Regions from separate parts of the Lysinibacillus sp. NPDC093197 genome, predicted to be linked through region 1. Evidence: riboswitches for the same ligand, from Rfam matches in the RefSeq annotation. Region 1 holds a riboswitch; each other region holds the start of a gene.
What was found. A riboswitch is a leader RNA that binds a small molecule or an ion and turns the genes downstream of it on or off. The one in region 1 is predicted to bind cobalamin.
Positions count from the first base shown of each region.

Region 2: another riboswitch for cobalamin. It lies ahead of ACIP9G_RS01725 (hypothetical protein); the one in region 1 lies ahead of metE (5-methyltetrahydropteroyltriglutamate--homocysteine S-methyltransferase).
Region 3: another riboswitch for cobalamin. It lies ahead of ACIP9G_RS01715 (ABC transporter substrate-binding protein); the one in region 1 lies ahead of metE (5-methyltetrahydropteroyltriglutamate--homocysteine S-methyltransferase).

Region 1 is NZ_JBIVOH010000002.1:93,620-96,906, reverse strand. It holds gene ACIP9G_RS06365 (C40 family peptidase) at 1-68, opposite strand, end outside; gene ACIP9G_RS06360 (VOC family protein) at 510-872, opposite strand; cobalamin riboswitch at 1,081-1,259, shown strand; gene metE (5-methyltetrahydropteroyltriglutamate--homocysteine S-methyltransferase) at 1,445-3,287, shown strand, end outside.
Region 2 is NZ_JBIVOH010000001.1:351,641-354,927, forward strand. It holds gene ACIP9G_RS01720 (GTP-binding protein) at 1-171, shown strand, start outside; gene ACIP9G_RS01725 (hypothetical protein) at 383-1,156, opposite strand; cobalamin riboswitch at 1,419-1,602, opposite strand; gene ACIP9G_RS01730 (ABC transporter ATP-binding protein) at 1,783-2,508, opposite strand; gene ACIP9G_RS01735 (ATP-binding cassette domain-containing protein) at 2,521-3,270, opposite strand; gene ACIP9G_RS01740 (ABC transporter permease) at 3,263-3,287, opposite strand, start outside.
Region 3 is NZ_JBIVOH010000001.1:347,284-350,570, reverse strand. It holds gene ACIP9G_RS01720 (GTP-binding protein) at 1-697, opposite strand, end outside; cobalamin riboswitch at 878-1,065, shown strand; gene ACIP9G_RS01715 (ABC transporter substrate-binding protein) at 1,317-2,312, shown strand; gene ACIP9G_RS01710 (precorrin-3B methylase) at 2,369-3,040, shown strand; gene ACIP9G_RS01705 (DUF2243 domain-containing protein) at 3,281-3,287, shown strand, end outside.

The DNA of each region.
Region 1 (3,287 bases):
TGAACGATTCCGAATGAGCTAAATCCAATCGATAATGCTAGTGTAGTTTTTAAAAATTGTTTTTTCATGCTGTTTTTACCTCCTGTAAGCGAGCAGTAAATTCATATCTGTTTGCTTGCTGTTGCAATAATCGTAGCATGAAAAAGTAGGGGTTCTGTGAGGTAAATGTTTCCACAGGGAGCCGCACTTTATGTAAAAACCTTGATATATAAGGCTTTATCGCTTGAATTTACAGTTTCATTACAAATGTTTCAGTTTGATAAATAGTGCATACAAAAAACGTTAGCAACTATGCATTGTTACTCATAGAAACAATGCTAGGCAATGTGCTAATAGAGAAATAAAATAAGGGTAAGGAATAATATAAAAATAACTTTATGAGTCGAAGAGTACTTATAAAAGCACGTAGGCATAGGAATTTTTTTCGATGGCAGAGAATTTAAACAAAGAGGTTCAACACTTTAAACTGTAAATAAAAAAGCTGCCATTGAAGGCTGCTTTTTAAAAATTTAAATCGGCTGAATAATTTCTACTCGATTACCAAAAGGGTCTCTAAATTCAAAGCGCTCAAAATTAGGAATTGGAACAGAATCAAGGATTTCGATATGATGCTCTGTTAATACTTTTTTCCAATATGCTACATCCTCTACTTGATAGGCAATATGCGCTTTCGTTGTTAGTCGATCAAAGCCGTCTTCTGTGCCAACATGTACTTCGTGATGACCAACTTGTAGCCAAAATCCACCACGCCCTTTAAGAGATTGTGGTTTCTCTATTTCTTTGAGCCCTAACACATGGCAATAAAAAACTTTCCCTTGCTCCTCGGTACCTTTTGGAATCGTTAATTGTACGTGATGTAATCCGACAATCATAGTAATCCTCCTCACTCATTCTTCATATAACTATATATTTCTACAAATTACTTAAAATACCTTTTCTGATTAGTAGATTGTTTTATTATTATGTTGTCAATTAGTCTTTAAAAATTACTCAACGTGTAACTTTGTACAGAAAAACTACTATATCTTCACAAAAGTTATACTTTTCAGAAAAATATATGTTATAGTAGGAAACATAATTGAATATTGTGTAAGAGTTGGTGCCAAATGAAAGTTTGGCTTAAAAGGGAAGTCGGTGTAAATCCGACGCTGTCCCGCAACTGTAAATCGGAGCAAATCACATATGCCACTGGGGAACTGGGAAGGCTGTGAGGCGTGTTGATGAGAAGCCAGGAGACCTGCCAATGTCTAGTACACACCAAATAACCTACGTGGAAATAGGTGGTGAGATGTGACCGAATCGGCACTGTGCGACTAACGAATATATACGATAATTAATATATTATCGTATCGCCTCGTCATAGCTAATTTAGATAGACAATAACTACCATTTTCCTAAAAAGGAAGATGGTTTTTTTTATTTTAAACCAGAGGAGAGAAGGAATATGACGTATACAACGACTGTAATAGGCTACCCATACATAGGGGAAGAGCGTGAATGGAAAAAGGCATTAGAGGCATTTTGGAAAAATGAACTTACAGAAGTAGATTTCTTACAAAAAATTAAAGAAATTCGTCTTGCACGTATCGACAAGCAGCTTCGTAGCGGTATAGATATTGTCACAGTTGGGGATTTCACACTATATGACAGAATGCTTGATACAGCGATGATGTTTGGCTTAGTGCCAAAGCGCTTCGGCTGGCAAGGTGGAAAGATTGACTTACAAACGTATTACGCGGTAGCACGTGGAAATAAAGAAGCTGTTGCGAGTGAAATGACAAAATGGTTTAATACAAATTATCATTACATTGTCCCTGAATATGAAGGTCAAGCTCTGCAACTAACAGACAATAAAATACTTGCAGATTTCCTTGAGGTTAAAGAAGTATATGGCATTACTGCAAAGCCAACGCTAATCGGGCCATATACATTTTGCAAGCTAACAAAAGGTTACGATAAAGTAACACAAGTTGCGTTTATTTTAGCACTACTACCACTGTATGCGCAGATTATTCAAGAGCTAGTAACAGCCGGTGCTGACTGGATTCAATTAGAGGAGCCTGCATTAGTCACATCATTAGATGAGGCAGAGGTAAAACTTGTGCAAGAAATATATACACAATTAGCAGCCGCTGTACCAGAGGCTAATATTATGTTACAAACCTATTTTGAATCGTTATCAGCTTATAACACACTAATTGAACTCCCTGTACAAGGATTTGGCTTAGATTTTGTTCATGGCTATACGAAAAATATGGAGGCGCTACGTCAATTTGGCTTTCCACATGATAAAGTATTGGCGGTAGGAATTGTTAATGGACGAGATATTTGGAGGGCAAATTTAGCAGAGGTAAGTACAACAGTTAGGGCAATTGAACAGCTGACTAGTGCACAAGAGCTGTGGGTTCAATCGTCATGTAGCTTACAGCATGTGCCGATTTCGACCGCACTTGAAACAAAATTAGAGCCTGTCTTAAAAAATGCGCTTGCATTTGCTGATGAAAAATTAGCAGAAATATCAGAGGTGGCTAAGTATTTAAAAGAAAAAAATCATACGTCCAATCATACTATCTCTGAGAGCATGAAAGCAATTGAAGCATTAAAAAAACACCCCGTACGAAATAATCAGGCTGTTCAACAAGAAGTACAAACGGTGTCGACAGAGGATTTTGAACGTCAAAATGATTTTAATGCGCGTCAGATTATACAACAACAGTCACTGCAGCTACCACTATTCCCAACGACTACGATTGGTAGCTTCCCTCAATCTGATGAAGTGAAGCGCACACGTAATGCATGGCGTAAAAAACAGCTTTCAGATGAAGCATATGCTGACTTTGTCGCACAAGAAACGAAACGATGGATTGCCATTCAAGAAGATTTAGATATTGATGTACTCGTGCATGGTGAATTCGAGCGTACGGATATGGTGGAATACTTTGGTGAAAAGCTAACAGGCTTCGCTTTTACAGAAAAAGCTTGGGTCGTTTCGTACGGCTCTCGTTGTGTAAAACCACCGATTATTTACGGTGATGTTGCATGGGAAGCGCCGATGACAGTGAAAGAAACTGCCTATGCACAAAGTTTAACAAATCGATATGTGAAAGGGATGTTAACAGGTCCTGTTACGATTTTGAACTGGTCATTTGTACGTGACGATATCGCGCGAAAAGATGTGACCTATCAAATTGCACTTGCACTAAGGAAAGAGGTTGAAGCATTAGAAGCGGCTGGCATTTCTATTATTCAAGTCGATGAACCTGCATTGCGTGAAGGCTTGCCTTTAC
Region 2 (3,287 bases), on a different contig from region 1:
TTACAATTTGATGGCTATGATAAATGCCATAATAGTGAAGAAATAATTGCGCAAATCAATTACAATAAACAGGCAGATCCCGACTATACATCATCAAGTATTTTTTGTGCGAAAGGAAAGGGCTATTCAGTTCCTTGGTATGAGGCAAAAGAAGCCATGCATTGCTTGTAATTATCCGAGAAACCGCATTTTCCAAAGCATAACAGCGATTGGGGGATGATTTATCGGTTATTTAGCAAGTTTTATTGCCGATTTGAATGGTTTTATCGGCGATTCAGCGACTTTTATCGGCGATTCAGCTAGTTTTTATGGCGATTTCAAAAGTTATCCATAAAAAATGACAGAAGGCATCGAAAACATCTCGATGCCTTTTATATTAATCTTATAAAGCTTTTTTCGCTTTCGCAACAAAGTTATTCGCTGATTCCACAATTACGTAACCATTACTATTCGAAAAATCAACAAGAACCGAACCTGGTTTACTCTTTAAAATTTGTAATTGCTCAATTAATTGAAGCAATAATTGATGACCATTGCCTCTTGGATGCCAATTTAAATGATAGTCATTTAATTCTTTCACACTTTGAAGAAATTGAGCGTATTCACACTCTACATACTTTATTAAATGTACTATTTTATTACTATCTTGATTTGTATGAACGACTAACGACAACTCTTCTAAATAGGTGTGATAGAAACGCATAACCATCGAGCATAGTAAATCATTGACTCTTGCAGCACTTAAGATGGGCTTTGGCTCTAAATCAAGCCTATCTAAATTTGGTTTAGCTCGAATCGAATCAATACGTGTTATTAAATGATACGGCTCACCATTTACCTCATATACGATTGGATTTGTTGGCATGTACATCATAAAGGCATTCTTTTTTGTTTTCAGCTCATCCGCTACACTTGCTTTAGCAAAAAGGCACCCTTCATATACCTCATTTTGAATCCAAATGATGCCTTTGTTATAGAAAATTTGATTAAATAAACGTTCGTTCCGAATAAGTCCTGTTGCTAAAAACTGATCAACAAGTGCTTCAATGACCATTCTCGTTTTTGGCTGCTTGGCAACTTCAATGCGCGGCAGTTTACAAATCTTCATATCTCCATATTGCTTTTCCTGTGTTGTACAAACATGAATTTTCGTCATACGTGCACCTCTTTTCGTACATATTTTCAAAACAAATGTTTCGATTACATAAAAAGACGGATTTCCTGCTAAATAAGAGGAAATCCGTCGTTACGGCTAATCATTATCATTCATCCAGTAACATCAAACATTGCACCAATGGGAGAGATTTGGCTCGATGCCGTATCCCTTTATATCCTTTGGTTTTTATCGTTTGACGTACTGTGACGAACAGAACATTCTGTTTTGTCAACATGCCACCTCCTATTCCTCGTAGGTTATTGGTGTGTACTTGTAACAGGCAGGTCTCCTGACTTATGGTCATCGCTTCTTTTCACCTTCCCATCATTTGACAGTGGTATTTGAAAAGACGCTCACATTTACAGTTGCGGGACAGTGTCGGACTTGCACCGACTTCCCTTTTCAGTAAATTGCACGCAATTTACACCTATTACTACACGCTATTCAGTTGTAATAAAATGTATAGTATCGCTAGTATACTATTAAATCACATTGTAAAGTAATGGAATTTCAATGTCAATGAACAGTACAAGGTATCTATTTGGACTTACAGATTAATATAGTTTTGAGTACATTCGTAAAAAAGATATTTTTCCATCCAAATCAAAGCTAATTATTTTCAAATATCATTCACTTTCCATCGCTTGAAATAGCTTTTGAGCATAGCTATCGGTGAAATTAAATGCACCTTGTTCCTTGTACTGTTCATCGACAATTTCGCCAGCTTTCATTACATAAATCCGTTCACTTAAATATGAAACTGCTTTTAAATCATGAGAAATAAATAAAATAGCCATGTTTCTTTCTTTATTTAACGAAATTAATAAATCGATAATTTCCCGCTGAATTAGACGATCTAGGCTAGAAACAATTTCATCACATACTATCAATTTCGGTTCAACTAGAATAGAGCGTAATAAATTTACTCTTTGCTTCTCCCCACCACTAAGTTCAGAGGGCAGAGATTGTAATACATCGTTTGATAACTTGACCTTCTCAAGCATCGTTTGTAAATAGGTGTCCGTCACGAATTTTTGATGCTGCAATGGCTCCCTTAATAGTTCCTTAACCGTCCACATAGGGTTTAAAGCATTACTAGCATTTTGGAATATAATTTGGCACTTTTCATAAAAGGACTTCCGATTGTTCTTTGTGATTTGTTGATTTTGAAAAATTACGGTCCCTTTATCAGGTGATTCTAGCTGCATAATGACTTTGGCTAAAGTACTTTTACCGCTTCCACTTTCTCCTACAAGTCCGACGATTTCGCCTTCTCCTACAGTAAGGTTTATATTTGCTAACACTTGCTGCCCTGTTCGATAGCTTTTATTTACGTTTTCTACCCGAAGCAACTAAAACACCTCCTAAAAATGATTTGTGACAAGCCGTTTTGTATACGGATGTTTTGGTTGCTCAAAAATTTCTGTCGCTTGCCCCTTCTCGACAATCTCTCCATTTTTCATCACAACAATCGTATCCGCTAGTGAAACTGCAACCCCTAAATCATGGGTAATCAATATAATAGTTGTTCCCAGTTGAGCATGTAGATTTTTTAGTAATGTAATAAAGTGTTGTTGATGCAACATATCTAGTGCAGAAGTTGGTTCATCAGCTATCAAAATGTCTGGCTTATTATACAATGCACAGGCAAGCATACAACGTTGCAGCATACCCCCTGACAACTCAAATGGATAGCAATCTAATACATCTTCGGTCAAATTTAATTCCTTTAAGATAGCGGTCATTTTTGGCAGAAACATCTCTTTCTCCTCGCCCATTCGTAAGGCAGTAAACATATACAATTGTTGTTTCATTTTTTGGGTAGGAGAAAAGCTATTTGTAGCATCTTGAAAAATAGTAAAGATATGCTTTGTCCGTAACAGTAACCTATCTTTTTTTGACATCGCCATTATATTTTTCCCATTAAAGTACACTGCCCCTGTCGTCTCAGCTTGTGGCGGGAGCATTCCTAAAATAGCTGATACGGTTGTGCTTTTCCCACTCCCACTTTCACCAATAACTGCTGTAATTTGGCCTTTTGGCACAGTTAACGAGATATTGTGGATGAGATTTTTATCGTTCACTCGAACAGTTAAATTGTCGATTTTAAACATGTGATCGTTCTCCTCCT
Region 3 (3,287 bases), on a different contig from region 1:
GAGTCTCCGTAAGTAGAGGGAGCTGTGATAAAAATTCTTTTATTCCAATATCCTTTAATGCCGCACCAGTAAAGCAAGGAAATGCTTGCTCTTGTTTAATCAACTTTTGCAACTGTAATAGGCATGTTTGTGCATCGAGATTTTCTGTCAAATAGGCATCGAGTAGTTGTTCATCACGTTCAGCTAGCCATTCAGCAATGTGGCTCTGGACATAATCTGTACGCAATGGGTCTTCTATTAAAAGTACGTCCTTCGAACATTCCTTTCGAAGCTGCTTCATAACGGCATCTACATCAGCGCCTTCACGATCTATCTTATTAATAAAGAAGAAGGTTGGTACGTTGTATTGCCTTAGCAATTGCCACACGGTTTCAGTATGTCCTTGTACACCCTCTACTGCGCTTACGATAATAATGGCGTAATCCATTACACGAATTGCGCGTTCCATCTCTGGTGAAAAGTCGACATGCCCAGGAGTATCAATTAGTGTGTATGTATCATCCCCAATTTGCATCCGTCCTTGTTCAGCAAAAATGGTAATACCACGAGCTTGTTCGATAGTATGATTATCTAAAAAAGTATCTTGGTGATCGACTCTTCCACGCGTTTGAATACTGTTCGTATGGAATAGTAGTTGTTCACAAAAGGTTGTCTTTCCTGCATCGACATGTGCGAGCACACCAATCGTTTTATACATAAAAAATCCTCATTTCTATTTTTCCTATATTCCTATTGTAACAGATAGTGCTTAAAAACATTTCGAGTAGAATAGTTCTCGTTTATGTTTGAATAGTAGTCAATTATTCATAATTATTAGTTATGGATTTTTTTGTGTGATTGAAAACAAAAATTACTTCTGCTAGGCTATTTTTATAACTTAATACTTCTATATATTGGTGCAAATGGTTTCTATCATTTGCTTAAAAGGGAAATCGGTGTAAATCCGATGCTGTCCCGCAACTGTAAATGGGGAGTTTATACAACACAGTCACTGTAGTTTAACTATGGGAAGACGTATAAACGTTGAACCTAAGCCAGGATACCTGCCAATATATATTATTTTACTTAACACCACGAGGATGGGAATAGTGATTGGTTGAATAACCATTGTTTTTTCACTATGCCGCCCTCTTGGAAACAAGAGGGTTTTTTGTGTCCATTTTGATGTGCAGTAGTTTAAGCAGGAACCGTAGCAAACAGCAATTCATGCTTTTACCAGGAAATGAAGCGTCAAGAAGTGCTCGTAATCAATAGCAAAGAAGTCATTGATTTCTTACTATAAAGATGAAAAATTACAAACTAAAGGAGAAACAAACATGAACAAATGGAAAGGCATGTGGCTAGTTCTTGCAATGGCATTATTGAGCATTTTAGGCGCTTGTAGTGCAAAAGATGATTCAGAATCAGCTGCACAAAGTGAAAACATTGAACCAGCACAAGCAGAGGCAAAAGAAGTAACAATTGATAATAACGATACGACACAAGTTTATACAGAAGCTCCTAAAAAGGCGATTAGCTTAAATCAGCACGTTACAGAAATAATGCTAGCATTAGGTTTAGAAGATTCAATGGTTGGTACTGCTTATTTAGATGATAAAATTTATGAACCTTTACAAGCAGCTTACGATAAAGTACCAGTGATAGCGGAGCAGTATCCGACAAAAGAACAAGTAATTGATAGTGAAGCGGATTTTTTATACGCTGGGTGGAAAAGTGGCTTTAGCGAAAAGGGTGTTGGTACACCAGAAGAGTTAGAAGCACTTGGTATTCACACCTATTTACATACTTCTTCAAGTATTACAAAACCAACGTTAGAGGATATATTTACGGATATCCGTAATATTGCAAAAATATTCCGTGTTGAAGACCGCGGAGAGGCATTAATTGAACAGATGACAAAGGATGTTGATGCTGTTCGCGCAAAGTTACCACAAGGTGAAAAAGAATTACGTGTTCTAGTTTTCGATAGTGGGGACAAGGAAGTCTTTACAGCGGCACAAAACTTTATGGATGAACTTGTCACAGTTGCTGGCGGTAAAAACATTTTTGGCGATGTTGAATCGGGCTGGACAACGGTATCAAAAGAAGAAACAGTTGAACGTAACCCTGAAGTCATTGTCGTAATTGATTATGGTTCCCAAACAGCAGAAGACAAAATTAAATTCCTAAAAAGTGATCCGGCATTAAAAGAAACAGATGCTGTGAAAAATGAACGCTTTGTCATTTTACCACTTTCAGCAGCTTCAGAAGGGGTTCGTGCTGCAGAGGCTATTGAAATTTTAGCAAAAGGTTTTTATCCTGAAAACTTTTAAATAACAATCGAAAGAGCTAGCTACTTGCTAGCTCTTTTTCATAAGGAGAACAAACAATGAATGCCTTTCGTTCAAATACACCAGATCGAACATTTGAAAAACTAAATACAAATGGAAATTTTACACGCCTTGCAGTAAGTCAAGGTATTATCAATAAGCATTATACACCAGCTCAATTTCAAAAAATTGCTGAGGTTGTAGGTGATAGCGGCGCAATTAAATACTCGGCTTCCTATAGTATCCTTTTGTCCGTCCCAACTATAAACGTGAATGAAATTATCAATGAGCTTCAAGAAGCAGGCTTATATATTGCAAAGCAAGGTCCTATCGTTGCGATAAAAGCATGTGATTTTTGTGATGGGGACAAAATGGAGGCTGCCGAAATAACCGAACACCTATACGAAGCATTACATGAAGAAACTGTGCCTTCTAGACTACGGTTAAATATTAATGGCTGTGCATCGGCTTGCTATAATGCTGTATATGATGATATTGGGCTTGTTTATCAAAAGGATAGCTTCGATGTTTACTTAGGTGCCGTGCCGATGGGGGCCAATGCAAAGGCGGGTACACTATTTGCTAAAAGAGTTTCAGTACAAAAAATAGAAAGCTTTCTACAACAAATTATCAGGCATTATCAGAAACACGCTCGCCCAAATGAACCTTTCCATAAATTTTATCGTAGAACAAATAGCGCTGAATTTTGGCAAGCATTAAAGAAAGAGTGATTCTCCTTCATTGATTTCTGCCTTTGGAGTCGTGTCGTTTTAAACAACTGATAAAAGGAAAGAGCTGGCTAGAGCTAGCTCTTTTTTAATGGAAACAATAGATGACTAGGTAGGGGTATAGATGTTAAAAATAATGTCTTTAAAGAAGTAGTTTTAGCCTGATACGCTAGGTAAAGTTGGGTTAAAATATTAAAAATTAGGGAATGATAAGGACGAAAATCTAAATGTAGGGGGGATGGAATGACCA